Linked DNA regions of Celeribacter indicus. The protein of the gene in region 1 interacts with the protein of each later gene in a pairwise test. Links are inferred from orthologs where the notes say so. Each region holds a gene or a part of one and is shown in the gene's direction. Other genes may lie near its edges.

Region 1 (14,746 bases):
GAGGACCCCAGTTCCCGCTTGAGCGCGGCGGCGAAATCGGCGTCCGTTTCTTCGGCTTCGGCTTCGGCTTCGGCTTCGGCTTCGGCTTCGGCTTCGGCTTCGGCTTCGGCTTCGGCTTCGGCTTCGGCTTCGGCTTCGGCTTCGGCTTCGGCTTCGGCTTCGGCTTCGGCTTCGGCTTCGGCTTCGGCTTCGGCTTCGGCTTCGGCTTCGGCTTCGGCTTCGTAGTCGTCGCGGCGCATTTTCACCACGCGGGCGCGTACCCGGCGCAGCGATGCCTCGTCGTCTTCGCCGGCCGGCTCGGCGTGCTCATCCGGCAGCGTCGCCTCGGCAATGTCGGCGGCGAGGTTCGGATCCATGTCGGACAGGGGCAGGGGCGTGTCTTCCCCTGCCGCCTCCGCGGCGGCGGTCTCCTCTCCGGTGGCCAGCGCGGAGAGCAGGGCGCCGGGGATGATCTCCTCGTCCTCCTCCTCCGTCACGTTCGGGGCCGCGTTTGCGGCCTGCACGTCGGGGACGTCCTCGGCGGCGTCGGCGCGATCCTGCGCCGTCTCCCCTGTCTCTTCGGTCAGGTGCCCGGCATAGCTGTCCTCGAGGTCGCCGAACCCGCCGCCGGCATGCTGGTCCTCGACGAATTCGGCCTGGCTGCGCTGCGCGACGGCGGCGCGGATGCGTTCGAGCTTGTCCGCGATGGAGCCGCTGATCGCCGGGGCGGCGGCGGGCGCAGGCTGCGGCGCGGGACGGGGGGGCGGGGCGGCCGCAGCCTCCTGAGACGTTTCCGGTGCGGCGGGGCGGGAGGCCTCCTCGGGCACAGGTGCGGGCGCGGCAGGTGCCGAAGGGCCGGCCTGCGGCTCCGGTGCGGCGGGAGGCACGGGGGCGACCGGCGCGGCGGGCGGGGGGGCGTCGCCCTCGAGCTGGCGCAGCACATAGCCGCCCTCCTGCATCCGCGCCTCGACACGGCGCCGGATTTCCTTTTCGGCGATGGAGGACAGCGCCTGCGGATCGGGCGTCGGCGGCTCAGCCCCGAAATAGCGGTCGTCGGCGGCGAGGTCGCGGAAATATTCCGCGATCGAGCGCATCGTCGAGAACGGATCGTCGAATCCCTCCAGCGTACAGGAGAAGGTTCCGTAGGATACCGTCAGGATCTTGCTGTCATTCGCCATGCCAATCCTCGCTTTCTGCCTTGCTCAGCACGCCTTTGTTTATCATGAATTGGTTCGCAAATCGGAACAAAACAAGGAAAACGTCGTGATCATTTCCGGGCCGAATTGTGGCAAAGTCGTGGACGGCGGGATTTTCGGCCATGGCTGATCCTGTTCTGGAAACAGAGGAAAACGTTACCCTGCTTGGCGGAGGCGCGGTCAGCCGGGCCACGTTTCTCGAGGTTCTGGAGCACGCGCCGAAGCTCGCGGCCGCGGACGGGGCGGCGGAGCGCGCGCTCGACGAGGGGGTGATTCCCGACGCGGTGATCGGCGATTTCGACAGCCTGTCGGCGGCGGGACAGGCGCGGCTGCGCCCGGACAGCCTGTTCCACGTTCCCGAGCAGGACAGCACGGATTTCGAGAAATGCCTCGCACGGATCCGCGCGCCGATGGTGTTCGGCGTGGGCTTCACCGGCGAACGGATCGACCACGAGCTTTCCGTTTACCATGTGCTCGCGCGCTATCCGGACCGCAATTGCGTCATCGTCGGGGAACGGGACGTGGTGGTGCATGCGCCGCCGGAGCTCGCCCTGGGGATCGCGCCGGGAACGCGCGTGTCGCTCTTTCCCATGGCGGAGGTCACCGGACGGTCCGAGGGGCTGCGCTGGCCGATCTCGGGCATCGGCTTCGCGCCCTGGCGGCGCATCGGGACCTCGAACGAGGCGAGTGCAGCGGAGATCCGGCTCCGGTTCGACGGGCCCGGCATGCTGCTGATCCTGCCGCGCTCCGAACTCTGGACCCTTGCCGCGGCGCTGGCGCGTCACGGCTGAGGCGCGGCCGGGCGGCGGTTCCGGCGACAGGGCGGGCGTCAGGAGTCGGGCCGGGTCACGATGTAGAGCGCGCCGAGGACGATGAGCGTGGCCTGAAGCGCCAGCCAGGGCCAGGAGATGCGCAGCAGGAGCGTCGGCACGAAGCTCGTGAGCATCATCGTGATCGACAGCACCTTGATGTTGCGCGGGATCGCCCCGGTTTCCTCCCAGTTGCGGATCTGCGGTCCGAAATAGGGATGGTTCAGAAGCTTCGCGCGCAGTCGGGGCGAGCCTTTGGCAAAGAAGAAGGCCGCGAGGATGACGAAGACCGTCGTCGGCATCACCGGCAGCACCACGCCCACCATGCCGAGCGCGATGCAGAGCCACCCGAGGATGAAATGGGCATATTTCCTGGTCTGTCCGTTCATCTGTGCGATCCCGCCCGGTTCCTGTCGCGTCATGATCTACGCCGCGTGCGGCCGGCGTCCACCGACTCTCGCATTTGGCCTATCCAAGACGGCGCCTCCTCCCTATAAGCGGCGCAGCATCTGTGCCACCATATTCTTGCCCTAACGCTCACGGGGACTGCCACCATGTCCGACACTCTTTCGCCGATCGACACCGCGAAATTCGTCGCCGCCCGGAAGGCGGTGGAATTCGTCGAGGACGGGATGAAGCTCGGGCTCGGCACGGGGTCCACCGCCGCCTGGATGGTGCGTTGCCTCGGCGAGATGGTGCGCGAGGGCGGGCTGAAGGTGCTCGGCGTCCCGACCTCGGGCCGCACCGCGGAACTGGCGCGCCAGCAGGGGATCGAGGTGGTTTCGCTCGATGAGGCGAAATGGCTCGACCTCACCATCGACGGGGCGGATGAATTCGATGCCGAACTCAACCTCATCAAGGGCGGCGGCGGCGCGCTGTTGCAGGAAAAGATCGTCGCGACCGCCTCCGACCAGATGATCGTGATCACCGACGTGTCCAAGCAGGTCGAGACCCTGGGGGCCTTCCCGCTGCCGGTCGAGGTGATCCCCTTCGGCTGGCAGACGACGAAGGCGCTCGTCGAGGAGACGCTCGTGTCCATGGACGTCCTCGGGCAGCATTCGACGCTCCGGATGAACGGAGAGGTGCCTTTCGTCACCGACGAGGGCAACCACATCATCGACCTGCATCTCCAGCGGATCGGCAATGCGCGCCAGCTCGCGCTGGTGCTCAACCAGATCCCCGGCGTGGTGGAGAACGGGCTGTTCATCGACATCTGCGACAAGGTCATCATCGGCCATGGCGACGGGCGGGTGAGCACGCGGGACGTCGTCTCCGGCGAGGAGACCGAGGAGCGCGTGGACTTCGCGGAAAGCGACAACATCTTCTCCGATCTCGACTGAGCCGGGGCGGACCGGAAACGCGGACCGCCCGTGCGCCTGCGCGGGGTTTTCCTTTGCGGCGCGACCCTCTACACCTGTGCGCGACTTTGGACTTCTTCCGGAAGGGCGGAACTGATGGATTTCGACTATGATCTCTTCGTGATCGGCGGCGGCTCGGGCGGCGTGCGCGCGGCGCGGCTGACGGCGGCGGGCGGCAGGAAGGTCGCGATGGCGGAGGAGTTCCGCATGGGCGGCACCTGCGTCATACGGGGCTGCGTGCCCAAGAAGCTGATGGTCTTCGCCTCGCAGTTCTCGGGCCATGCCGAGGACGGAAAGAAATACGGCTGGGACATCCGCATCGGTGCCTTCGACTGGCCGGCCTTCCAGCAGAAGCTCCAGGCGGAGCTGTCGCGCCTCGAGGGGATCTATACGCGCAACGCGGAAAATGCGGGGGTCGAGATCCTGCACCAGCGCGCGACGGTGAAGGATCCGCATACGGTCGTGCTCGCCGACGGGACGGAGAAGACCGCGAAGCACATCCTCGTCGCGGTGGGCGGCAAGCCCTTCCTGCCCGACACGGTGCCGGGGATCGAACATGCGATCACCTCGAACGAGATCTTCGACATCCCGGAGATGCCCAGGCGCATCCTGATCGTCGGCGGCGGCTATATCGCCTGCGAATTCGCCTGTATCTTCAACGGCCTGGGGGCGGAGACGACGCAATATTACCGCGGCGCGCAGATCCTGCGGGGCTTCGACGACGAGGCGCGCGGGCATATCGCGGAGCTGATCAGCGAGCAGGGGGTCGCGCTCCATGTCGGCACTGATGTCGAACGGCTCGAGAAGCGGGAGGACGGCATCTGGGTGAAGGCGACGGACGGGCGCGAGGCGGTGTTCGACGTGGTGCTCTACGCGACCGGGCGCAAACCCGCGACGAAGGGCCTCGGCCTCGAGGAGGCGGGGGTGAAACTCGGGCGGATGGGCGAGGTGCTGGTGGACGACTATTCCCAGACCAACGTGCCCTCGATCTTCGCCGTGGGCGACGTGACCGACCGGATCCAGCTCACGCCCGTCGCGATCCGGGAGGCCGTGGCCTTCCACGAGACCGTGTTCGGCGGTATCCCGACGAAGGCCGACCATGCCTGTGTGCCCTCTGCCATCTTCACCCAGCCGGAATACGGCGCCGTGGGGATGACGGAGGAACAGGCGCGCGCGGAACGTCCGGTCGAGGTCTATTCCGCGGCCTTCCGCCCGATGCAGAACGCCTTCATCGAAAAGAACCACCGGGTGATGTTCAAGCTCATCGTCTGCCGGGAGAGCCGCAAGGTGCTGGGTTGTCATATCGTCGCACCCCAGGCGGGAGAGATGATCCAGCTCGCCGGGGTCGCGGTGAAGATGGGCGCGACCAAGGAGGATTTCGACGCCACCGTGGCCGTGCATCCGACCATGGCCGAAGAGATCGTCCTGATGAAGGAGCCGACGCGCGTGCACAAGTGACACGCCGCCGCCGCCCCGGCGGAGGCGCGCTCTTGAAACCCGGCGTCAAAACGAACAGGTTACAGACGAGCCTTGGCCCGACGGGAACCTCCGCCGGGCCAGACCCATACGAGAGAGGAACAGACCTTAATGGCCAGCAACAATGGCGGTCCCTGGGGGAGCGGGGGCGGTGGCAATCGTCCGTCCGGTCCGGGCGGCGGCGACAAGCGCGGTGGCAGCGGGCGCGGCGGCAACGGCCGGCGCCCCGGCGACCAGCCGCAGATCCCCGAAATCGACGAGATGCTGTCGAAGGGCAATGAATATCTCAAGGTCCTGATGGGCGGCAAGGGCGGCCAGAACGGCGGCGGCCCGCGCGGTCCGCGCGGCGAGGGGCCGGGCCTGTCGAAGGGCACGGTCGCCCTTGGCGTGGTGATCGCCGTCGGCCTCTGGGCGTTTTCCTCCTTCTACACGGTGAAGCCCGAGGAACAGTCCGTGGAGCTTTTCCTCGGCGAATTCTACAAGATCGGCAATCCGGGCCTGAACTTCGCGCCCTGGCCGCTGGTGAGCTATGAAAAGGTGCTGGTGACCGGGCAGCGGACCGAGAATATCGGCGTCGCCTCCGGGGGCGCGGACAGCGGGCTGATGCTCACCACCGACGAGAACATCGTCGACATCGACTTCCAGGTGGTCTGGAACATCAACGACCCGGCGAAATATCTCTTCAACCTCGCGGAGCCGCGCGAGACGGTTCAGGCGGTCTCCGAATCCTCGATGCGGGAGATCATCGCCGCCTCGGAACTCGCGCCGATCCTCAACCGCGACCGCGGGCTGATCTCCGACACGGCCAAGAGCCTGATCCAGAGCACGCTCGACGGCCTCGACGCGGGCATCAACATCGTGCGCGTCAACCTCGACAAGGCCGACCCGCCGCGCGAGGTGATCGACGCCTTCCGCGAGGTCCAGGCGGCCGAACAGGAACGCGACCGGCTCGAACGCCAGGCCGATGCCTATGCCAACACGGTGCTCGCCCGTGCGCGCGGGTCCGCGGCACAGATCCTCGAGGAGGCGGAGGGCTACCGCGCCCAGACGATCAACCGGGCGCAGGGTGAGGCTTCGCGCTTCAGCGCCGTGCTCGAGGAATACAGCCAGGCTCCCGCGGTGACGCGCAAGCGCCTCTATCTGGAGACGATCGAGGAGGTCTATGGCGATCTCGACAAGATCATCATCGACGAGGGCGCCGCAGGCGGGCAGGGCGTCGTGCCCTATCTGCCGCTCAACGAGCTGCGCCGCTCCGGCGGGACGACGAACGGAGGATCGAACTGATGCGGAAACTTCCGATTCTTGTCGCGGTGATCGTGGTGGCGCTGGTGCTCGTGCTGTCCTCGCTCTTCGTCGTGGACGAACGCCAGAAGGCGCTCGTGCTGCAATTCGGCCAGATCAAGGCCGTGAAGGAGGAGCCGGGGCTCGCCTTCAAGATCCCGTTCATCCAGGAGGTCGTCTATTACGACGACCGCATCCTGTCGCTCGACACCTCTCCGACCGAGGTCACGCCCTCCGACGACCGCCGCCTCGTGGTGGACGCCTTCGCGCGCTACCGCATCGCGGATGTCGTGCGCTTCCGCCAGGCGGTCTCGACCGGCGGCATCGCCAGGGCCGAGAGCGATCTCGAGGGCATCCTGATCGACCGGATCCGCGCGGTGCTCGGCGCCGACGGGGTGACCTCGAACACGATCCTCTCCTCCGAACGCGCCCGTCTCATGCAGACGATCACCGAACAGTCGCGTGCCCGCGGCGAGGTGCTCGGCATCGAGGTGCTCGACGTGCGCCTGAAGCAGACCAACCTGCCCGAACAGAACCTCGACGCGACCTTCGCGCGGATGCGGGCGGAACGCGAACGCGAGGCGGCGGACGAACGCGCCCGCGGCGAAGAGGCCGCGCAGCGCGTCCGGGCGCAGGCCGACCGGACCGTGGTCGAGCTCGAATCCGACGCGCGCCGGCAGGCGGAGATCACGCGCGGTGAGGCGGATGCGGAAAAGAACCGCATCTTCGCGGAGGCCTATGGCGCCGATCCGGAATTCTTCGAGTTCTACCGCTCGCTGAACGCCTATCGCGCCGGTCTGAGGGGCGAGAACACCACGCTGGTGATCTCCCCGGACAGCGAGTTCTTCGACTACCTGTCCTCCGATCAGGGCCGCGGGGCCGCCCCTGCGACCGCGCCGCAGCCTGCGGCGCCGCAGACGCCGGCGGCGGATCAGTGATCCCATGGGCTTCCTGATCCTCGCGATCGGACTGGTTCTCTGTGTGGAGGGGCTGGCGCTGGCGCTGGCCCCTTCCCGCATGGAGGATCTGGTGCGCGCCGTCGCCGCCCTCCCGCCCGCGCGCCGGCGCGTGCTGGGACTGGCGGCGCTCGCGCTCGGGGTGGTGCTGATCGCCCTGGCGCGGGGGTTTGTCGGCCTCCCGCTTTGATCTCCCGGCGGGGCGGCCCGTCGGTCCGGTGCAAGGTCGCCATCGTCGAGGCCGAACGCCCCCGGAAGAACGCCGGCTCACGGCGCCGGCCCCGCGCGCGACAGCCGGGAACGGCGTGGCCCCTGTCTCATATCCGCCGTTGTTTCGGACGCTCCCGGACGCTGCCCCGCACCGGATCGCGGCACCCGACCAGACCCGGCGCGGCGCATCCGGGGCGCGGCATCCGCGCCCTGTTTCACCGCGCTGTGAGAGTTGTGTCAGGCTTTCTCCTTGTCACACCGCCCTCACATGCTGTTGACTGGTTGCGACCGACATTGAGTTGTGCGCCTGCGGCGGCCGGGATACCAGAAAACGCACATCTCGCGCCGCGCTCACGCCGGTCCCGGACCTGAGCCCGCGGCGCTTCAGACGGAGGATGACTTACCCATGATACAGGCTCGCGCCTTCTCTTCCGACACGGCTGGCTCCCGCGTCGATTTCCGTGCGATGTGCCTCGCCCTTCTGGCGACGGCCGCATTGCTCTTCCAGGCCGTTTCCGCCGAGGCGCGCGGCGCGCCGGAGACCTTTGCCGATCTCGCCGACAAGGTGAGCCCCGCCGTGGTCAACATCACCACCACGACCGTGGTCGAGGCGACGACCGACCAGCAGCCGATCGTGCCCGAAGGCTCTCCCTTCGAGGATTTCTTCCGCGATTTCATGGACCGCAACGGCCAGGGACCGCACGGACCGCGCCGCTCCCAGGCGCTCGGCTCGGGCTTCGTGATCTCGGAAGACGGCTACATCGTGACGAACAACCACGTCATCGACGGGGCCGACGAGATCGAGATCGAGTTCTTCGAGGGCGGCACACTCGCCGCGGAGCTCGTCGGTACCGATCCGAAGACCGACATCGCGGTTCTCAAGGTGGAAAGCGAGGAGCCCCTCCCGTTCGTGCCCTTCGGCGACAGCGACGCGGCGCGGGTGGGCGACTGGGTGATGGCCATGGGCAACCCGCTCGGACAGGGCTTCTCCGTCTCTGCCGGGATCGTCTCGCAACGCGGCCGGGCGCTGTCGGGTGCCTATGACGACTACATCCAGACCGACGCGGCGATCAACCGCGGCAACTCCGGCGGACCGCTGTTCAACATGGACGGCGAGGTGATCGGCGTGAACACCGCGATCCTCTCGCCCAACGGCGGGTCGATCGGCATCGGCTTCTCCATGGCCTCCAACGTCGTGACCCGCGTCGTCGACCAGCTCAAGGAATTCGGCGAGACCCGCCGCGGCTGGCTCGGCGTGCGCATCCAGGACGTGACGCCCGATGTGGCCGAGGCGATGGGGCTCGAGCAGGCGCGCGGCGCCCTCGTCACCGACGTGCCCGAGGGCCCGTCGAAGGAGGCCGGCATCGAAAGCGGCGACGTGATCATGTCCTTCGACGGCACCGACGTGGCCGACACGCGCGAACTCGTCCGCACCGTCGGCAATACCGAGGTGGGCAAGGCGGTGCGCATCGTCGTCTTCCGCGATGGCAAGACGCAGACGCTGATGGTCACGCTCGGCCGTCGCGAGGAGGCCGAGAATGTGGCCTTCCCGACCGACGAGGACGGCGGACAGCAATCGCCCGAGACCTCGCAGATGATGGGGCTGACGCTCCAGCCGCTCGACGAGACGCTGCGCGAGGAGCTGGGCATCTCCGCGGGGACCGACGGGCTTGCCGTGGTCGAGGTGGACGAGAGCTCGGAAGCCTTCACCAAGGGCCTGCGTGCGGGCGACGTGATCACCGAGGCCGGCCAGCAGAAGGTGGCGACGGTCGCCGATCTGCAATCGCGGGTCGACGAGGCGCGCGAGGCCGGGCGCAAGACGGTGCTGCTGCTCGTGCGGCGCGCGGGCGAGCCGCGTTTCGTCGCGCTCGGTGTCGCGGAGGAGTGACGCAGCCCTGAGCGAACCCAACCCTCTCGGAAGGCGGCCTTCGGGCCGCCTTTTTCCGTGTGGTCGGCGGGCGGAGGGCGAGGCAGGGCGCCCGGCCGAAGCCGGCTCAGCCCTCCCGCGGCACTTCCTTCAGCCCCAGCCGGCGCGCGGCGGCAAGCGACAGGATCTCGCTGTCCAGGCCCTGCTCCTTCTGATAGGCGCGCAGGGCGCGCCGCGTGGCGCGGTCGAGCCGCCCGGTGACCGGCCCCGTGAAATGGCCGCGCACGGCGAGCGCACGCTGGAGCGAGGCGACGAATTCCGGCGTCAGCTCTTCCGCGCAGAGCGCCTCGAACCGCAGCTCCTGCCGTTCCCGCACGATCTCCTGCCGGGTTTCCGTGCGATAGACGGCCGGGCGGACGACGCTGCCGTCGCCGGCGAGGCGCGGCGGCTGCGCGAGCACCTGTTCGGTGACGGTCTCGATCACCGCGGGGGTGACGTGGCGGGCATGGCAGACCGCCGGATCCGCCCCCGCGGCCTCGGGCGCGCGCATCGCCGGGTCCGCCGGCGTGCCCATCTGGCACCCGGTCGACAGCAGCGCCGCCATCCAGAACATCCCCGCCGCCCCGCGGCCTGTTGCCTTCATCTGCCCGTCCGGTCCTTGCCGCCCTCTGCATCCCTTCCGGGCGCTTTCGGCAACTCTACCGCGAACACGCGGAATTCCAAGGGATTCCGCGGCGCCCTGCGCGGCAATCCGCTCCGCCGGACGCCGCCAGAACGCTCTTTTCTCTGCAACGCAGCCAAGCTAAGCCTGTCAGGGATGGCTCCGGGATCAGAGCGGAAGGACGAGAGAATGGTCAAGATCACCTATATCGAGTTTGGCGGCACCGAACATGTGGTGGACGTGCCGGTGGGCAGCACCGTGATGGAAGGCGCGCGCGACAACGGCATTCCCGGCATCGACGCCGATTGCGGCGGGGCCTGTGCCTGTTCGACCTGCCATGTCTACGTCGCCCCCGACTGGGTCGACAAACTCCCCGAGCGCGACCCGATGGAAGAGGATATGCTCGATTTCGCCTTCGAACCCGATCCGGTGCGCTCGCGCCTGACCTGCCAGATCAAGGTGACCGAGGCGCTGGACGGGCTCGTGGTCAACATGCCGGAAAAACAGATCTGACAGGGCGCCGCGGCTCCGGAAACCGCCACCCCGGCGGCACCGGGACCGACGGCGGGACGCGGCTTGTGGAGGGGGCCCGCCGCCACGCGGCCGCGACCTGCGACCTTCGCGCCGCATCTCCTGTGCAGGTGACGCCTTTCGGAAACTTCCGTTCCTGATCGCGCCGCAACTTCCCGTCATTCCTGTCGTTTTCGCTCTGGCGCGCGGCGCGTGCCGGGAGCAAGACTGCGCGCCGTACCGATAACGCGAAGGCCCGATATGTCGTCCCACGTCCTCACCGTCACCTGTCCCTCCCGCCGCGGCATCGTCGCCGCCATCTCCGGCAAGCTCGCCGAGCTCGGCTGCAACATCACCGACAGCGCGCAATTCGATGATCCGGCGACGGGGATGTTCTTCATGCGCGTGAGCTTCGCCTCCGAGACCGGGCTGAGCCAGGCGGAGATCGACACCGGCTTCGCTCCCGTGGCCAGGGCGCTCGACATGGTCTGGACGGTGCACGACGAGGCGCGGAAGATGAAGGTCGTGATCCTGGTCTCCCGCTTCGGCCATTGCCTCAACGACCTGCTCTACCGCTGGCGCATCGGCGCCCTGCCGATCGACATCGTGGCGGTCGTGTCCAACCACATGGACTACCAGAAGCTCGTGGTGAACCACGACATCCCCTTCCACCACGTCCGCGTGACCAAGGAGAACAAGCCGGCGGCGGAGGCGCGGCTGCTCGAGATCGTCGAGGAGAGCGGCGCGGAACTCATGGTGCTGGCGCGCTACATGCAGGTCCTCTCCGACAGGCTGTGCCAGAAGATGTCGGGCCGGATCATCAACATCCACCATTCCTTCCTGCCGTCCTTCAAGGGAGCGAATCCCTACAGGCAGGCCTTCGAACGCGGCGTGAAGCTGATCGGCGCGACGGCGCATTACGTCACCGCCGATCTCGACGAAGGCCCGATCATCGAACAGGACACGATCCGCGTGACCCATGCGCAGAGCGCGGAGGATTACGTCTCCCTCGGCCGCGATGTCGAGGCGCAGGTCCTCTCCCGCGCGATCCACGCGCATATCCACCACCGGGTCTTCATCAACGGCAACAAGACCGTGGTCTTCCCGGCGAGCCCCGGCTCCTATGCCTCCGAGCGCATGGGCTGAGACCGGGCAGGGGGCGCTCGCGCCCCCTCCGGGCCTGCGGCCCGTTCACCCCCCGAGGATATTTGCGAGCAGATGAAGCAGGCCGCCGGCGAGGGGCGGGCAAGGAAAAAGGCGCGCCGTTCGAGCGCGCCTTCGTTTCGTCGCGAGCGCCCCGGCAAGGGCTGTGCGCCGCAAGGTCCAAATCCGGAGGGCCATTCGAGCCAGCGGTGCCTTTCGCAGCTCCCTTATGCCATGCCGTGATGAACGCTTTCTTAACGGGAACGCGATTCCTGCGGCTTTTTGCTGCCGGAAATACTCACCCGAGCGCGCGCCAGCCGATATCGGAGCGGTTGAACCCTTCGGGCCAGTCGATCTTTTCGATCATCGCATAGGCGCGGTCGCGCGCCTCGGCGAGGCTGTCGCCGCGGGCGGTGACGTTGAGCACCCGTCCGCCGGCCGCGACGATCCGGCCGTCCTTCTCCGCGGTGCCGGCGTGGAAGACCATGGCGCGGCTGTCTTCCGGCAGCGCGTCGAGGCCGCGGATCACGGTGCCTTTCTCATAGGCGCCGGGATAGCCCTTCGCGGCCATCACCACGGTCATCGCATGGTCGTCGGCCCAGTTCACCCGCGCCTGGTCGAGGGTGCCTTCGGCGGTGGCGAGCATCAGGTCGAGCGCCTGTGCGCCGAGCCGCATCATCAGCACCTGGCATTCCGGATCGCCGAAACGGCAATTGTATTCGACGAGGCGCGGCTGTCCGTCCTCGATCATGAAGCCGGCGTAGAGCACGCCCTGGTAGGGCGTTCCGCGCCTGGCCATTTCCGCCACGGTTGGCCTGACGATCTCCTCCATCGCCTTTTCGATGACCGCCCCGGTCATCACCGGCGCCGGGGAATAGGCGCCCATGCCGCCGGTGTTGGGGCCGGTGTCGCCGTCGCCCACGCGCTTGTGGTCCTGCGCGGTGCCGATGGGCAGCACGTTCTCCCCGTCGCAGAGGACGAACCAGGAGGCCTCTTCGCCCTCCATGAATTCCTCGATCACCACCTCGGCGCCCGCGCCGCCGAAGGCACCGGCGAACATGTCGTCGACGGCGGCGAGGGCGGTGGCCTCGTCCATCGCGACGATCACGCCCTTGCCGGCGGCCAGCCCGTCGGCCTTGACCACGATCGGGGCGCCCTGGGCGCGGATATGGGCCTTTGCCCTCTCCGCATCGTCGAAGCGGGCGTAGCCCGCGGTGGGGGCGCCGCAGGCGTCGCAGATCTCCTTGGTGAAGCCCTTGGACGCCTCGAGCCGGGCCGCCGCCTTCGACGGGCCGAAGGTCAGGATGCCGGCGGCGCGCAGGTCGTCGGCGACCCCGGCGGCGAGGGGCGCCTCGGGGCCGATGATGACGAAGTCGATGGCATTTTCCTCGACGAAGGAGACGACGGTGGGGCCGTCCTCGATGTCGAGCGTCGCGCATTCGGCGATGGCCGCGATCCCGGCATTGCCCGGTGCGACGATCAGCTTGTCGCATTTCGGGTTCTGCATCACCGCCCAGGCCAGCGCATGCTCGCGCCCGCCGCTGCCGAGGATCAGAATATTCATCGCGCCACTCCCGCTTTCAATCCGGTTTGGCGCGTTTTAGGGTGTGACCCGAGACGACACAAGCATGAGCAGCAGCCGGAGACCCAGCATGTCCGACCTTTTCGAGGATGACGGCCCGCAGGGCGTATCGAACGCGCCGGAATTCACCGTGTCCGAGCTCTCGGGCGCGGTGAAGGCACTGATCGAGGGCGAATTCGGCTATGTCCGGGTCCGCGCCGAGGTGGGGCGGGTGTCGCGCCCGCGCTCGGGCCATCTCTATTTCGATCTCAAGGACGACAGATGCGTCATCAACGCGGTGAGCTGGAAGGGGCAGGTCGCGCGGATGGAGGTCCAGCCCGAGGAGGGGATGGAGGTCGTCGCGACGGGGCGGATGACGACCTTTCCCGGCGGCTCGCGCTATCAGATCATCGTCGACAACCTGGAGCCTGCGGGGGCGGGCGCGCTCATGGCGATGCTCGAGAAGCGCAAGAAGATGCTGGCCGCGGAGGGGCTGTTCGAGGCCGCCCGCAAGCGGCCGCTTCCCTATCTGCCGCGGGTGATCGGGGTGGTGACCTCGCCCTCCGGCGCGGTGATCCGCGACATTCTCCACCGGCTGCGCGACCGTTTCCCGCGTCACGTCCTGATCTGGCCGGTGGCGGTGCAGGGGCAGAGATGCGCGCAGGAGGTGGCGAACGGCATCCGCGGGTTCAATGCCCTGCCCGAGGGCGGAGCGATCCCGCGGCCCGATCTGATCATCGTCGCCCGTGGCGGCGGCTCGGTCGAGGATCTCTGGGGGTTCAACGAGGAGATCGTGGTGCGTGCCGCCGCGGCCTCGGAAATCCCGCTGATCTCGGCGGTGGGGCATGAGACCGACACCACGCTCATCGACTTTGCCGCCGACCGGCGCGCGCCGACGCCGACCGCGGCGGCGGAGATGGCGGTGCCGGTGCGCCGCGAGCTCTGGGTGACGGTGCAGGAGTTGCGCGCCCGGATGGAGCGTGCCCTCGTCGCCGCGGTGGAGATGCGCCGCCAGCGCCTGCGCGACCTGTCCCGCGCGATGCCGCAGAAGGAGCGCCTGCTCGACGGGCCGCGCCAGAGGGTCGACCAGGCGGAGGCACGGCTCGGTCAGGCGCTGGTGGGCGGAGTGCAGCGGCGGCGGCTCCACCTGTCCGAAGTGTCCACGGTGCTGCGCCCGAGCCTGCTGCGCGGCCGGCTGGAGACCCGGCGCGATCGCCTCGCGAGCTGCGGCGCGCGGCTCGCGCCGGCGCTCGCCCGCGGCACGGGGCAGCACAGGCGCGACCTCGACCGGCTTTCGGGGCGGCTCGCGCCCGCGACGGTGGCGCGCAAATCCGCGGAGGCGCGCCGCGATCTGACGCAGCTTTCGGCGCGTTTCGCGCGGGCCGCGACGGCGCAGGGCCAGCGCTGGCGCGCGGATTTCGAGCGCCGGGCGGGGCTTCTGGAGGCGCTGTCCTACGAGAAGACGCTCGAGCGTGGCTATGCCGTGGTCCGGGATGCCGCGGGCGGGGTGATCACCTCCGCGAAGGAGGCGGCGCGGATGCACGAGGTCCAGTTTGCCGACGGGCGCGTGCGGATCGGCGGCGGCGTGGCGGCGGCCCCTGCGAAGCGGGGGGGCAGATCCGCGGGCGGGGACGGGCCGGATCAGGGCAGCCTGTTCTGAGCGCGGCGGTCGCTGCCGCGGTGTCGACCGGAGCGGGCGCGGTCACACGCCGATCTGCGGTCCCATGCAGGAGAGCGGG
Region 2 (14,761 bases), 2.4 Mb from region 1 along the record:
GCGTCGAGGCCTTTTTCACCCGTGCAACGGGGGAATACGTGTTCGCCCGCTGGGGCCGTCCGGTCGCGCCCGTGGTGTTCGGTATCGAGGAGGAGACGCTGGTCACGGTGAAGAGCGCGATCGAGGCCTGCGTTGCGATCGCGGGTCACCGGATGGCGGAGACCGATCCCGAGCTCGGCTCGAACCTCATGATGTTCTTCCTGTCGGACTGGGCGGAGCTCATGGAGGTGCCGCATATGGGGGATCTGATCCCGGATCTGGCGGCGAAGGTCGCGACGCTCACGGAGCGGGGGGCGCATCAGTATCGTGCCTTCCGTTTCGACGAGGCGGGCGCGATCAGGGCCTGTTTCAGCTTCGTGCGCATGGGCGGCGCGATGGACGAGGTGCCGGCCGAGGTGATCGCGCTGTCGCAGGCGGTGCAGGCCATGCTCCTCTGGTCGGACCGGGTGTTCACCCAGGACAGCCCGCTGGCCGTCGCGCCCGAGGGCACGGTGGTGCGGCCCGATGTCGCCAATGTGCTGCGCGCGGCCTATGATCCGATGCTGCCGGCGGCGGCGCGCGATGCCGCGCATGCGCTGCGGCTCTATGCGCGGGCGGGGGCGGGCTGATGCGGTGTTTCGTCGGCCTGCCGCTGCCGGAGGATCTGACCGACCGGCTCGAGGAGATCGCGGGAGGGCTGCGCGTCGGGCGCGCGGTGCCGGCGGAGAACATGCACCTGACGCTCGCCTTTCTCGACGACCAGCCGGAGGCGGCGCTCGACGCGCTTCATGAAGAGCTTGAGGGCATGCGTGCGACTGCGCCGCGGATCCGGCTCGAGGGGCTCGACCTGTTCGGCGGGGACAAGCCGCGGGTCCTGTTCGCCGCCGTCGCGCAGGATGCGGCGCTGAGCGAGCTGCGCAGGACGGTGCGCGGGGCGGCGCGGGCGGCGGGGATCGAGCTGCCGCACGAGCGGTTTCGCCCGCATGTGACGCTTGTCCGCTTCAGCCGGTTCGCGCCCGGAGAACGCGATGCGCTCGACCGTCTGATGGCGCGCCATGCGGGCTTTGTCTGGCCGGCCTTCCGGGCGGCCGAGATGGCGCTCATGCAGTCGGTCCTGACCCATGAGGGCGCGGTTTACGAGGCGCTTGCACGCTATCCGCTCGCTCCCTAGGCTGGCGCGCAGGACGAGAGGATTTCCGGATGACCCATCGCTTTGCCGTGCACGTCTATTACGAGGATACCGACCTCGCGGGCATCGTCTATTACGCCAATTACCTCAAGTTCATCGAACGTGCGCGGACCGAATGGGTGCGCGATCTGGGCGTCGACCAGATGCGTCTGAAGGAGGAGGAGGGCCTTGTCTTCGCCGTGCGGCGGCTCGAGGCGGAGTATCTCGCGCCGGCGAAATTCGACGACGATCTGACCGTCGAGACCACGCTCGACACCCTTGGCGGCGCGCGGATCGTGCTCGCGCAGGTGGTGTCGCGCGGCGAGGAGCGGCTGTTCGAGGCGAAGGTGACGCTGGTGGCGCTCTCCGGGTCCGGGCAGCCGGCGCGGCTTCCGGCGATTATCCGCCGAAATCTTCACTGACCACGCAAAAAGTTTATCGTTTTGCGCGCCCTCTCACAGGTTCGTGTTGGCGAGGGCCCTGCTCATAGGGTAAATCTCGCGATAATGATGAGAGCCGTGTGGATGCGGCCCACTGGCGAAAGATGCCGACTGGCGGAATAAAAGAGCAGGTTCATGGACCAAAACACCCTTGCGATGGCGCAGGAGATCGACTTCTCCCTGCTGGCGCTGTTCATGCGCGCGACCTTCACCGTGAAGATCGTGATGATCCTTCTGATCGTGGCCTCCTTCTGGTCGTGGTCGATCATCATCCAGAAATTCATCAGCTACCGGAAGGCGCGGGAGAATGCCGCGGCCTTCGACCAGGCCTTCTGGTCGGGCGAGCCGCTCGACGAGCTCTACGACCAGATGCAGGGCGGCCAGATGAGCGCGCCCGAACGGGTCTTTGCCGCCGGGATGACCGAATGGCGGCGCTCGCACCGTGCCGACGGCGTGCTGATCGCGGGGGCGCAGTCGCGGATCGACCGCTCGATGGATGTCGCCATCGCCAAGGAGGCGGAGGACATGAACGGCGGTCTGTCCTTCCTCGCCACCGTGGGCTCGACCGCGCCCTTCGTCGGCCTGTTCGGCACCGTCTGGGGGATCAAGACGGCCTTCGAGGACATCGCCATGGCGCAGTCGACGAACCTCGCGGTCGTGGCGCCCGGCATCGCGGAGGCGCTCCTCGCCACCGCCCTCGGCCTGCTCGCGGCGATCCCGGCGGTGATCTTCTACAACAAGCTGTCGGCGGACAGCGACCGGATCCTCGGCGGGTACGAGGCCTTCGCCGACGAATTCTCCACCATCCTGTCGCGCGAGCTCGATAGCTGACATGGGGGCCGGGGTCATCAGGAAACAGGGCGGAGGCGGACGGCGCGGACGGCGCCGGGGCCATTCCGCCGCGATGAGCGAGATCAACGTGACGCCCTTCGTGGACGTCATGCTCGTGCTTCTGATCATCTTCATGGTCGCGGCGCCGATGATGACCGTCGGCGTGCCCGTGGAGCTTCCCGAGACGGCGGCGACGGCGCTGCCGCAGGAGGAGGAGGAACCCCTCTCCATCACGCTCACGGCGGACGGGCGCGTGCTGCTGATGTCGAACGAGACGGAGGAGGGCGATCTCGTCACCAAGCTTCAGGCGATCGCCGCCGAACGGCAGGACGACAAGATCTTCCTGCGCGCCGACGGAACCGTGCCCTATGAGCGCGTCGCGCAGGTCATGGGGGCGCTCAACGCGGGCGGTTTCCGCAAGATCGGTCTCGTGACGGAGCAGGGCGGACCGCGCCTTGACGGCTCCGGCAACTGAGTGAGGGCTCACGCGTGAACGCTGGCCAATATATCTCCGGCGCTGGCCATCTGGTCCTGATCGCCTATGTGCTTTTCGGGGGCATGTTTCTCACGCCCGAAGAGACGCAGGACGTGGCCGTGCAGGAGGTGGATCTGATCTCGGAAGCCGAATTCGCAGCGCTCGCGGAGCGGTCCACCGCGCCCGAGACCTATGAGGAGGCGCCGGTGCTTCGGGCGCCGCCGTCCGACACCGCACCGCAGATCCGGCCCGTCCAGGAGGAGACCCCGGCGCCTGCCGCGCCGCAGCCGCCGGCCGAGACGCCGCCCGAGCCGCAGCCGGAGGTGAGCGAGGAACTGACGCCGCCCGTGGAGGTCGATCCGACCCCGCCCGCGCCGCAGACCGAGCCGGAACTGTCGCTCGAGGATCCGGGCGCAGGCGTGCCGGACCGTCCCGACAGCCGTCCGACGCCGAAACCCGTGCCGCGCATTTCCGACCAGGTGGTGACCGCGCCCGAGCCGCAGCCCCAGGTGGCGGATGCGCCCAGCGAGGCCCCTTCCGAGGAGGCCGAGACCGAGGAGATCGTGGAGGAGGTGCAGGAAGAGGCCGGGCCGCAGGAGACCACGACGGAGATCGTGACCGAGGCGGAGACGCCTTCGGGCATGTCCACCTCGCCGCGCCCGAAATCGCGCCCCGCCAATCTCGCGCAGCGGATGGCGGAGGCCGAGCGCGCGGAGGCGCCGGCGCAACCGCAGCAGCCCGCAGCGAGCGAAACCCCGCGCGAGACGCCGCGGGAGGACACATCCGACGCCGTGGCCGATGCCGCGGCGGCCGCCGCCGCGGCGCTTGCCGCGGAGAGTGCCGAGACGCCCGCCGCGCCGTCCCGCCCCGTCGGCCCGCCGCTCACGGCGGGCGAGCGGGAAGGGCTGCGTGTCGCGGTGTCGCAATGCTGGAACGTCGGGGCGATGTCCTCGGACGCGCTGCGCACGACGATCACCGTGGCCGTGTCGATGAACGAGGACGGGACGCCGCAACAGGGCTCGATCCGGCTTCTGAACCACCAGGGCGGCACCGAGGCGGGCGCGCAGAGCGCCTTCGAGGTTGCCCGTCGCGCGATTATCCGCTGTGGCGCGCGCGGTTTTCCCCTGCCGGTCGACAAGTTCGACCATTGGCGCAATATCGAAATGACGTTCGATCCCGAACAGATGAGGTATAAATGAAACGTCTGACCGCACTTGCCTGTGCCTTCGCCGCCGCGATGTCCGTCACCGCGACCGCGCCCGCCGTGGCGCAGGATCCGGGGCCGCTGCGCATCGACATCACCCGCGGCGTGATCGAGCCGCTGCCGATCGCGATTCCCGATTTCGTCGCGGAGACGCCGGAGGCCGCGCAATACGCCCGGCAGATCTCGGACGTGATTGCCGCCGATCTCGTGGGCACGGGGCTGTTCCGCGAAATCCCGCCTTCGGCCCATATCAGCCAGGTGACGAATTTCGCGGCGCCGGTGCAGTATTCCGACTGGAAGGCGATCAACGCGCAGGGGCTCGTGACGGGGGCCGTGGCGATGGGCGGCGACGGCAATCTCGTCGTCAAGTTCCGGGTCTTCGACATCTATGCCGAGGCGCCGCTGGGCGAGGGGCTGCAACTCGGCGGCTCCACCGGGAGCTGGCGGCGGATCGCGCACAAGGTCGCCGATGTCGTCTATTCGCGCATCACCGGCGAGGGCGGGTATTTCGACAGCCGCGCGGTCTTCGTCTCCCAGTCGGGGCCGAAGAACGACCGCAAGAAGCGGCTTGCCATCATGGATTACGACGGCGCGAATCTCCAGTATCTCACCGACGACAGCTATATCGTCTTCGCCCCGCGCTTCTCGCCCACCGGCAACAAGGTGCTCTACACCTCCTACGAGGCCGGGACGCCGCAGATCATGGTGCTCGACGTGGGCACGGTGACGCGCACCCGGCTTCCGGTCGCGGCCGAGGCGATCACCTTCGCGCCGCGGTTCGCACCCGACGGGCAGTCGATCGTCTATTCGCTCTCGACGGGCACGAATACCGATCTCTACCGGATGGACATCAACAGCGGCCAGATCAGCCAGCTCACCAACACGCCGGCGATCGAGACCGCGCCGAGCTTCTCGCCCGACGGCTCGCAGATCGTCTTCGAATCCGACCGCTCCGGAACGCAGCAGCTCTACATCATGCCCGCAGGCGGCGGCGAGGCGCGGCGGATCTCCTCGGGCAAGGGCCGCTACGGCACGCCGGTCTGGTCGCCGCGGGGCGATCTCATCGCCTTCACCAAGCAGAACGAGGGCCGGTTCCACATCGGCGTGATGCGCACCGACGGGTCCGAGGAACGGCTGCTGACCGCCTCCTTCCTCGACGAGGGCCCGACCTGGTCGCCCAACGGGCGCGTCATCATGTTCACCCGCGAAAGCCAGGGGACAGGCGGGGAAAGCGCGCTCTACACGGTCGATATCTCCGGCCGCAACCTCAAGCGCGTGCCGACCAATACCGGCGCCTCCGACCCCGCCTGGTCGCCGCTTCTCAAGTGATCATTCCGGCACCCTCCCCAAGCCATTGGGAGGGTGCTATAGTTTCTTCGAACCGAGCAGTTCCCGAGTTTTCTCAAAGGACGACCACATGCCGAACATCCTGACTTCCTCCGCTGCCCGTGCGCTGCTTCTCGTCGCCGCGCTGGGGCTCACCGCCTGCACCAATCCCGGCCGTTTCGGCGCCAATGGCGCGAATGGCGCCAACGGGATGAACGGGGCCAACGGCGGCATCGTTCCGGGCTCCGCGAACGATCCGCGCTCGGTGGCCTATTTCAATCAGACGGTGGGGGATCGCGTGCTCTTCGCGGTCGACCAGTCGACGCTTTCCGATCAGGCGCGCACGATCCTCGCCGGCCAGGCCCGCTGGCTTTCCGACAATCCGGGCTACACGGCGATCATCGAGGGCCATGCGGACGAACAGGGCACCCGCGACTATAACTTCGCGCTGTCGGCGCGGCGCGCGGCGGCGGTGCAGCAATATCTGATCAGCCAGGGCATCAACCCCGGCCGGCTCAAGACCATCCCCTATGGCAAGGAACGCCCGCTCGCGATCTGTTCCGACGAAAGCTGCTACAGCCAGAACCGCCGCGCGGTGACCGTGCTGGCCGCGGGCGCCGGCGTGACGTCGTGACGGAGCCCCGCCGGGAGAGAGGAGTCATGCGATGAAACGGTTGATCTTCGGAGCGGCGCTGGCCTTCGCCGTCGCGGGCGGCGGGGCGGTTGCGGCACAGGATGCGCAGACGCTCGCCGACATCCGGCAGGAGGCCTCCGTGCTCTCGGTCGAGATCGCGAAGCTCCGGCGCGAGCTGTCGACCACCGCGGCGCCCAATGCGCAATTCTCGGGCGGCTCCACGCTCGAGCGCGTGGACGCGATGGAGGCCGCGCTCGCCGCGCTGACCTCCAAGGTCGAGGCGCTCGAATTCCGGGTCGAGGCGGTGGTGAAGGACGGAACCAACCAGCTCGACGATCTGAACTTCCGGCTCTGCGAACTTGAATCGGGATGCGACGTCGGGAACCTCCCGCCGCTCACGCCGCTCGGCGGAGAGAGCGGGGCGACGGATGTCGTCCTGCCCGCGCCCGGCGCGCCCACACCCGCGCCGGCGGCGCCCGAGGGCTCGCTCGCGATGACCGAGCAGAGCGATTTCGACGCGGCGAAGGCGCTTTACGACGCCGGCAACTATCAGGAGGCGGCCGATGCCTTCGGCACCTTCGCCACCACCTACACGGGCGGCTACCTGACGGGGGAGGCGCATTACATGCGTGGCGAGGCGTTGTCGCAGCTCGGGCGGACCGCGGATGCGGCGCGTGCCTATCTCGACAGTTTCTCGGGCAGTCCCGAAGGCGATCGCGCGCCCGAGGCGCTGCGCAAGCTCGCGGGGTCGCTCGGTACGCTCGGGCAGGTCGAAAAGGCCTGCGTGATGTATAACGAGGTGCAGGCGCGCTTCCCCGGCAGCGCGACCGCGCAATCCGCGGTCACCGAGGCGCGGAGCCTCGGCTGTCAGTGACGGGCGGGCCGGCCGATGGGCGAGGTCACGGCACAACGGGCGATGCTCCGGCATTTCGTGGCGCAGGCCTTTTCCTATGACAAGCCCGACCATCTTGCCGTCGCCGTTTCCGGCGGCGGCGATTCCATTGCGCTGCTGCACCTTCTGGCGGAATGGGCCGCAGAGGAGCGCGTGCGGCTCCAGGCGGTGACGGTGGATCACGGGCTGCGCCCGGAGGCGGCGGAGGAGGCGCGTTTCGCCGCGGAGGTCGCGCAGGGGCTGAAGGTGAAGCACACGACGCTCGCCTGGGGCGGCTGGCGCGGAGAGGGCAACCTCCAGGATGCCGCCCGCCGCGCCCGCTACCGGCTCATGGCCGACTGGGCGAAGGGGCAGGGGATCGGCACCATCGCGCTCGCCCACACGGCGGACGACCAGGCGGAGACCTTCTTCATGCGCCTGTCGCGGGCCTCGGGCATCGACGGGCTCACCGGCATGCAGCGGCGGCGCATGGCGGACGGGATCGCCTGGGTCCGCCCGTTGCTGATGCAGGAGCGCGCGGAACTGCGCGCCTATCTGCGGGAGATGCGTCAGCCCTGGATCGACGATCCTTCCAACGAGGACGAGGCGTTCGACCGGGTGAAGGCGCGCCGGGCCATGGCCGCGCTCGCACCGCTCGGGATCGACGCCCATGTCGTCGGCCGGGTGATGGATCACCTCTCGCAGGTGCGCTCCGCCCTCGATTTCGCGACTCACGATCATGCGCTGTCCTGCGTGCGCGAGGATCGCGGCGACCTCATCATCGGCCGGCGCGCCTTTTCCGAGGCGGCGCCGGAGGTCAACCGCCGTCTCATCGCCCATGCGCTGCGGTGGATCGCCTCGGCGGATTACGGCCCACGCGGCATGAAGCTCCAGGAATTCCTCTCCGCGATGCTGCGCGGACGCGACGCGACGCTCCACGGTGTGCGGCTTCTGGGCGGCAAGGAGAGCTTTCGGCTGACGCGCGAACATGCCGCGGTGGCCGGGACACGGGGCGTGCCCGGCGCGCTCTGGGACGGGCGCTGGCGGATTGAAGGCGTTGAGGGCGAAGGATTAATCGTGCGTGCGCTGGGTCAGGACGGGCTTTTGCAGATCGGCGAACTGCCCGCGGACGCGCCCCCGCGCGAGACGCTGTCGGCCTCGCCGGCCGTGTTTGCCGGAAACACGCTCGTCGCGGCCCCTCTCGTCGGGTTCGGTCCCGCCACCGCACGGCTCCAGAACGGCCGCGGCGACTTTTTCACGACCCTTTTATCGCATTGAACTTGAGGCCCCGATGCCTATTTTAAGGGGAAACGCCCACGCCTGCGTGGGAGGAGACTTTTTTCGAGGAGACAACCCTTGGGTAATGCACGCAATCTCGCCTTCTGGCTTGTGCTCCTGATGCTCGTGCTCGCACTGTTCCAGGTGCTCGGCGGCAATCAGGCGTCCATGTCGTCGGAAGTCGTTCCCTACTCCGAATTCATGTCGAAGGTCGACGAGGGAACGATCACCTCGGTCGATATCGACGGGGAGCGGGTCTACTATACGGGCGAGGACAACCGCCGCAAATATACCATCAATCCCGGCGACGAGAGGCTGGTCTCCGACCTTCTCGACAATGGCGTGACGGTGCGCGGCGAGCCGCAGGAGGAAAGCGGGTTGATGCCGATCATCATTTCCTTCCTTCCGTTTCTCCTGATCATCGCGGTCTGGATCTATTTCATGAACCGGATGCAGGGCGGCGGGAAGGGCGGGGCCATGGGCTTCGGCAAGTCCCGCGCCAAGCTGCTGACCGAAAAGCACGGCCGCGTGACCTTCGACGATGTCGCCGGGATCGACGAGGCCAAGGAGGAGCTCGAGGAAATCGTCGAATTCCTGCGCAACCCGCAGAAATTCTCCGCGCTCGGCGGCAAGATCCCCAAGGGTGCGCTGCTCGTCGGTCCTCCGGGGACCGGTAAGACGCTGCTCGCGCGGGCGATCGCGGGGGAGGCGGGCGTGCCCTTCTTCACCATTTCCGGTTCGGACTTCGTCGAGATGTTCGTCGGCGTCGGCGCGAGCCGCGTGCGCGACATGTTCGAACAGGCGAAGAAGAACGCGCCCTGCATCGTCTTCATCGACGAGATCGACGCGGTCGGCCGCTCCCGCGGTGTCGGCTATGGCGGCGGCAATGACGAGCGCGAACAGACGCTGAACCAGCTCCTTGTCGAGATGGACGGCTTCGAGGCCAATGAAGGCATCATCATCGTCGCCGCGACCAACCGTCCTGACGTTCTGGACCCGGCGCTTCTGCGTCCGGGCCGGTTCGACCGTCAGGTGCAGGTGCCCAATCCGGACATCAAGGGGCGCGAGAAGATCCTCGGCGTCCATGCCCGCAAGGTGCCGCTCGGGCCGAACGTGGACCTGCGCATCATCGCGCGCGGGACGCCCGGCTTCTCGGGCGCCGATCTCGCCAACCTGGTGAACGAGGCGGCACTGATGGCGGCCCGTGTCGGACGCCGGCAGGTGACGATGGAGGATTTCGAGAACGCCAAGGACAAGGTGATGATGGGCGCGGAACGCCGCTCCATGGTCATGACCGAGGACGAGAAGAAGCTTACCGCCTATCACGAGGCGGGCCATGCGATCGTCGGCCTCAACGTCCCGCAGCACGATCCGATCCACAAGGCGACGATCATCCCGCGCGGCCGTGCGCTCGGCCTCGTGCTGTCGCTGCCGGAGCGTGACCAGCTTTCCGTGAGCTACACGAAATACACCTCGAAGATCGCGATGGCGATGGGGGGACGTGTGGCCGAGGAGCTGACTTTCGGCAAGGAAAACATCACCTCCGGCGCCTCCTCCGACATCCAGCAGGCCTCCAAGATCGCGCGCGCCATGGTGACGCAATTCGGTTTCGCCGACGAACTCGGCTATGTCGATTACGCCAATGAACAGGACAGCTACCTTGGCTCCTACGGCGGCGGGACGAACCACAGCCAGGACACGCAGAAGCTGATCGACGAGAAGGTCAAGGCGATCATCGACGAGGGCTACGAGACCGCGCGGCGGATCCTGACCGAGAAACATCAGGATCTCGAGAACCTTGCACAGGGGCTTCTGGAATACGAAACTCTCACCGGGCTCGAGATCCAGAAGGTCATCAACGGCGAACCGCTGCGCCGGGGCGACGATGACGACAACTCCTCCTCGGATACCGGCACGCCTTCGGTGACGGCAATTCCGAAGACGCGCAAGAAGCCGAAGAGCGAGGGCGGGATGGAGCCCGAGCCGACGGTGTGATCATTCGGGGCCCTTTACAATCGGGTCGAAACCGCGCTCCATCGGGGCGCGGTTTTTCTTTGGACAGGAGGCGATCATGAGCGACTGGAACCCGGCGAGATATGCGGAATTCACGGATCTGCGGCTGCGCCCCGCGCTCGATCTTCTCGGCGCGGTGGGCGAGGTGCCCGCGGGCGGCATCGTGGATCTCGGATGCGGCGCGGGCGTGGTCGGACCCTTCCTTGCCGCCCGCTTTCCGGGGCGGGAGATCGTCGGCCTCGACAGTTCTCCGGCGATGCGCGAGCAGGCGCTCGAAACCGGCACCTATGCCGAGGTCGTGCTGGACGACATCGCGACCCATGATCTCGGCTCGGGGCTCGCGCTGATCTACGCCAATGCGGCGCTCCAGTGGGTGCCGGATCATCACGCGCTGCTGCCCCGGCTCGCGCAGGCGCTCGCCCCCGGCGGCTGGCTCGCGGTGCAGATGCCCTATCAGCACGATGCGCCCTCCCATGTGCTTGCCCGTGAGGCCGCGCACCGGCTCGCGCCCGAACGCTTCCCGGATACCGAGGCCGATCCCAATGTCCTGCCGCCGCGCGTCTGTTTCGGACTGCTGACCCCCTTCGGAGAGGCGCGCGTCTGGATGACGGAATACATGCAGCCGCTCGCCCCCGCGAAGGGGCATCCGGTCCGCCGCTTCACCCAGGCGACCTACCTGCGGCCCTATCTCGATCATTTCGAGGCGACCGGTCAGGCCGTGGCCTTTCTCGCCGCCTATGACAGCGCGCTCGGCGCGGCCTATCCGCTCGACGGGGCGGGACGGGCCTGGTTTCCCTTCCGGCGGCTTTTGCTCACCCTGCGCCGGTCCTGACGCTTTCCCCGCGCCCCCGCGCATGGTAAACGCCTCGCGAAAGGATCGCCCTCTTGACCAATACGTCCCGTTACACGCCCCCCTCCGAGATCGCCACCATGACCGATCTGCGCGCGCAGATCGACCGGCTCGACACGGAGATCGTCCGCCTTCTTGCGTTCCGGCAGGCGCATATCGACCGGGCGGCGGAGCTCAAGCCCGGCGAGGGCATGCCCGCCCGGATCGAGGCGCGGGTGCATGCGGTGCTCGACAATGTCGAGGCGAAGGCGCGGGAGGCGGGATTCGATCCCGCGCTCGCCCGTGGGATGTGGGCCGAGATGATCGAAGCCATGATCGCGCGCGAGGAAGCGGTGATCGGAACGGGAGAAGAGGAATGACGGCAACCCTGATCGACGGGACGGCCTTTGCCGCCACGGTGCGGGAAAAGGTCGCGGCGCATGTCGCGCGTCTGAAGGAGGTGCAGGGCGTCACCCCCGGCCTCGCCGTGGTTCTCGTCGGCGACGATCCGGCCTCGGAGGTCTATGTCCGCTCCAAGGGCAAGCAGACCGTCGGGGTCGGCATGAATTCCTACGAACACCGGCTGCCTGCCGAGACCTCGGAGACGGAATTGCTCGATCTCATCGCGCGGCTCAACGCGGACAAGGACGTGCACGGCATCCTCGTGCAGCTTCCGCTTCCGTCGCACCTGGACGAATCGCTCGTCATCAACGCGATCGACCCGGCGAAGGACGTGGACGGCTTTCACATTTCGAACGTCGGGCGTCTGGGGACGGGGCAGAAGGCCATGGTGCCCTGCACGCCGCTCGGTTGTCTCATGATGCTGCGCGATCAGCTCGGCAACCTGTCGGGTCTGAACGCCGTGGTGATCGGGCGTTCGAACATCGTCGGCAAGCCGATGGCGCAGCTCCTCCTGGGCGACAGCTGCACGGTGACCATCGCGCATTCGCGGACGAAGGATCTGCCGGATGTGGCGCGGCGCGCCGATATCCTCGTCGCCGCGGTGGGGCGGCCGAATTTCGTTCAGGGCGACTGGATCAAGCCGGGGGCGACGGTGATCGACGTGGGCATCAACCGCATTCCCGCCCCCGAGAAGGGCGAGGGGAAGACGCGGCTGGTGGGCGATGTCGATTTCGTCGCGGCGCGCGAGGTGGCCGGGGCGATCACGCCGGTTCCGGGCGGCGTCGGGCCGATGACCATCGCCTGCCTGCTCGCGAACACGCTCACCGCCTGTTGCCGCGCGCATGGCTTTGCCGAACCCGAAGGGCTGACAGCCTGAGCCGGGCTCAGCGCGGCATCGGGAACAGGAGCGGGTGCGGACCGGTCAGCACGACCTTGGCACCCTCCCCGAACAGGGCCGATATGGCCGGGTCCGAGGTCCAGAGCCCGCCCGTATAGGCGCCGAAGGCCGGCAGGATCAGCCGCCGGGCATCGAGTGCGAAACAGGCGCGCGCGACCGCGCGGCCCGACAGCGCGATCCGTGCCTTCGGGTGGTAATGCCCGGTGATCTCGCCCGCGGCCCCGGCCTCCGCGATATGGCGGAAGGTGAGGGGGCCGACCCCGACCTCGTCGCGATGGCTGCCGCCGAGTTCCACCGGTCCGGCGTCGTGATTTCCCTCGATCCAGATCCAGTCCCGCCCGGCCTGCATCGCGGCGAGGCTGAGCCGTGCCGGCTCCGCCAGCGCATCGGCGGCGGCGAGATCGTCGAAACTGTCGCCGAGGCAGATCACCGTTTTCGGCGCGTAATGGCCGATCACGTCCCCGAGGCGGCCCAGCGTCTCCGCCGTGTCATAGGGCGGCAGCATCGTGCCGCCGCGCCGTGCGATGCGCTCTGATTTCCCCAGGTGCAGGTCCGACACGCAGAGGAGCCGTCGCGCCGGCCACCACAGGGCGCCCGAGCCGCACAGGTGCAGGACTTCGCCCGCGAAGGAGATCGCGACCTGCCTCATGTGAGCCCCGCCACCTCGAGCGCCCGCGCGGCCTCCGCGGCCAGCAGGCGTTCCGTCGCGGCGCCCTCGATGGGCACGCGCCCGACCTCGAGAAAGAGCGGCGCGGCAAGCGGGCTCACGCGGTCGAGCCGGAGGAAATCGACCTCCTCGGTGCGCGCCAGCATCTCCTCGATCCGGCCGAAGTCGACAAGCCCCTTGAGTGCCTCCTCGCGGGTGATGTCGAGCATCAGGTGGTCGGGATCGTGTTTCGTCAGCACGTCATAGAGGATGTCCGAGGAGATCGTCGTCTGGCGCCCGGATTTGCGCAGCCCCGGCAGGTTCCGCTCGATCAGCCCCGCGATGGTCGCGGAGGCCTTGAAGGTGCGTTTCATCACCGCGTTGCCCGAGAGCCAGCGGTCGAACCCCTCCGCGAGCGCCCGCGCATCGAGGAGCGGCGCGGGATCCTCGACCCGGTCGAGCCCCCAGATGAGGAGGGCGTAATCGGTGGAGACGAAGCCCATCGGCGCAAGCCCTTCCTCCTCCATCCGCTTCGTGAGCATGAGGCCGAGCGTCTGCATCGCGTTGCGTCCGGCAAAGCCGTAGACGCAGAGATGCTCGCGCCGGTCATGGGGAAAGCTCTCGATCAGCAGGCGATGGCGCGCGGGCAGGCGCGAGACCTCCGCCTGGAGCCTGAGCCAGTCGGCGGTGTGAGTAGGCAGGCGGGAGAAATCGCGCACCTCGAACATGTCGAGGATGCGGTGCGAGAGCTGCGTCGAGGTGGCGAATTTCGTGCCCATGAAGGTGGCGATCTTCGGCTTGTCCGCGGGGTTGCGGGTCACCTCGACCACCATCTCGCGCAGGCCCTCGTAGCGCACGACCTCGCCGCCCATCAGGAAGGTATCGCCGGGCGTGAGGGTGGAGGCGAAGCCTTCCTCGATCTCGCCGAGCGGCGCCCCGACCGCGCGGCCACGGCTCCTGAGCCTGACCTTGAGCTTGTCCGTCTCCATGATCGTGCCGAGGTTCATGCGGATGCGCTGGCTCGCGCGCGGATCGCGGAGCTGGTAGTTTTCCGGTGCGGTCTCCTTCAGCCGCTTCCACTGGTCGTAGGCGCGCAGCGCATAGCCGCCCGTGGCCACGAAATCGAGGCAGCGGTCGAATTCGGCGCGGGTGAGACCGGCATAGGGGCCAGCGGTGCGGATCTCGCTGTAGAGTTCGCCCGCGGTGAACGGTCCGGCGCAGGCGCGGATCAGGATATGCTGGCACAGCACGTCGCGCGGTCCCCTCGGCTGCGCTTCGCCGTCGAGTTCGCCCGCGCGCATGGCGTCGAGCGCGGCGACGCATTCGATCACCTCGAAGCGGTTGGCGGGGACGAGCCGGGCCTTGGAGGGGGCGTTGTAGCGGTGGTTCGCGCGGCCGATCCGCTGCACCAGGCGCTTGACGTTCTTCGGGGCGCCGACCTGGATCACCAGGTCCACATCGCCCCAGTCGATGCCGAGATCGAGCGAGCCCGTCGCGACCACCGCGCGCAGCCTTCCCTCCGTCATCGCGGCCTCGACCTTCTCGCGCTGTTCGCGGGCGAGCGCGCCGTGGTGGATGCCGACCGGCAGGCCGTCCTCATTGGCAAGCCAGAGATTATGAAAGAAAATCTCAGCCTGTGCGCGGGTGTTGTGGAAGATGAGCGTGGTTCTGTGGCGCTTCACCTCCTCGAGGATGGCGGGGATCGCGTATTTCGCACCGCCGCCGGACCATGGCGGCAGCTCCTCGGTCTCGAGCATCGCGATGTCG

The links.
Region 2: the proteins of hflK (region 1) and ftsH interact in binary tests that used the Escherichia coli proteins (3 or more experiments, as listed by UniProt). The link is inferred for Celeribacter indicus from one-to-one orthologs.

Annotation. Positions count from the first base shown.
Region 1 is NZ_CP004393.1:3,571,737-3,586,482, reverse strand. The notes cover bases 4,074-7,015. They hold hflK (FtsH protease activity modulator HflK), read left to right. Parts: upstream 4,074-4,929; coding sequence 4,930-6,102; downstream 6,103-7,015. Other genes in these bases: hflC (protease modulator HflC), read left to right, coding at 6,102-7,015; gor (glutathione-disulfide reductase), read left to right, coding at 4,074-4,800. Also shown: P73_RS26125 (hypothetical protein), read right to left, coding at 1-1,157; P73_RS26025 (hypothetical protein), read right to left, coding at 1,147-1,299; P73_RS17685 (thiamine diphosphokinase), read left to right, coding at 1,298-1,966; P73_RS17680 (YbaN family protein), read right to left, coding at 2,005-2,406; ribose-5-phosphate isomerase RpiA, read left to right, coding at 2,539-3,324; more of gor, read left to right, coding at 3,439-4,073; more of hflC, read left to right, coding at 7,016-7,037; P73_RS17655 (DUF2065 domain-containing protein), read left to right, coding at 7,042-7,245; P73_RS17650 (Do family serine endopeptidase), read left to right, coding at 7,732-9,153; P73_RS17645 (peptidoglycan-binding domain-containing protein), read right to left, coding at 9,260-9,775; P73_RS17640 (2Fe-2S iron-sulfur cluster-binding protein), read left to right, coding at 9,983-10,306; purU (formyltetrahydrofolate deformylase), read left to right, coding at 10,565-11,449; purD (phosphoribosylamine--glycine ligase), read right to left, coding at 11,745-13,010; xseA (exodeoxyribonuclease VII large subunit), read left to right, coding at 13,099-14,667; P73_RS17620 (hypothetical protein), read right to left, coding at 14,710-14,746.
Region 2 is NZ_CP004393.1:1,187,914-1,202,674, forward strand. The notes cover bases 7,786-10,742. They hold ftsH (ATP-dependent zinc metalloprotease FtsH), read left to right. Parts: upstream 7,786-8,284; coding sequence 8,285-10,201; downstream 10,202-10,742. Other genes in these bases: tilS (tRNA lysidine(34) synthetase TilS), read left to right, coding at 7,786-8,206; P73_RS06080 (methyltransferase domain-containing protein), read left to right, coding at 10,278-10,742. Outside these bases: P73_RS06025 (hypothetical protein), read left to right, coding at 1-608; thpR (RNA 2',3'-cyclic phosphodiesterase), read left to right, coding at 608-1,150; ybgC (tol-pal system-associated acyl-CoA thioesterase), read left to right, coding at 1,180-1,569; protein TolQ, read left to right, coding at 1,723-2,418; protein TolR, read left to right, coding at 2,420-2,893; P73_RS06050 (hypothetical protein), read left to right, coding at 2,908-4,092; Tol-Pal system beta propeller repeat protein TolB, read left to right, coding at 4,089-5,426; peptidoglycan-associated lipoprotein Pal, read left to right, coding at 5,515-6,057; tol-pal system protein YbgF, read left to right, coding at 6,089-6,931; more of tilS, read left to right, coding at 6,947-7,785; more of P73_RS06080, read left to right, coding at 10,743-11,051; P73_RS06085 (chorismate mutase), read left to right, coding at 11,105-11,428; bifunctional methylenetetrahydrofolate dehydrogenase/methenyltetrahydrofolate cyclohydrolase FolD, read left to right, coding at 11,425-12,327; ligase-associated DNA damage response endonuclease PdeM, read right to left, coding at 12,335-12,997; P73_RS06100 (ligase-associated DNA damage response DEXH box helicase), read right to left, coding at 12,994-14,761. UniProt on the Escherichia coli protein: Acts as a processive, ATP-dependent zinc metallopeptidase for both cytoplasmic and membrane proteins. Plays a role in the quality control of integral membrane proteins.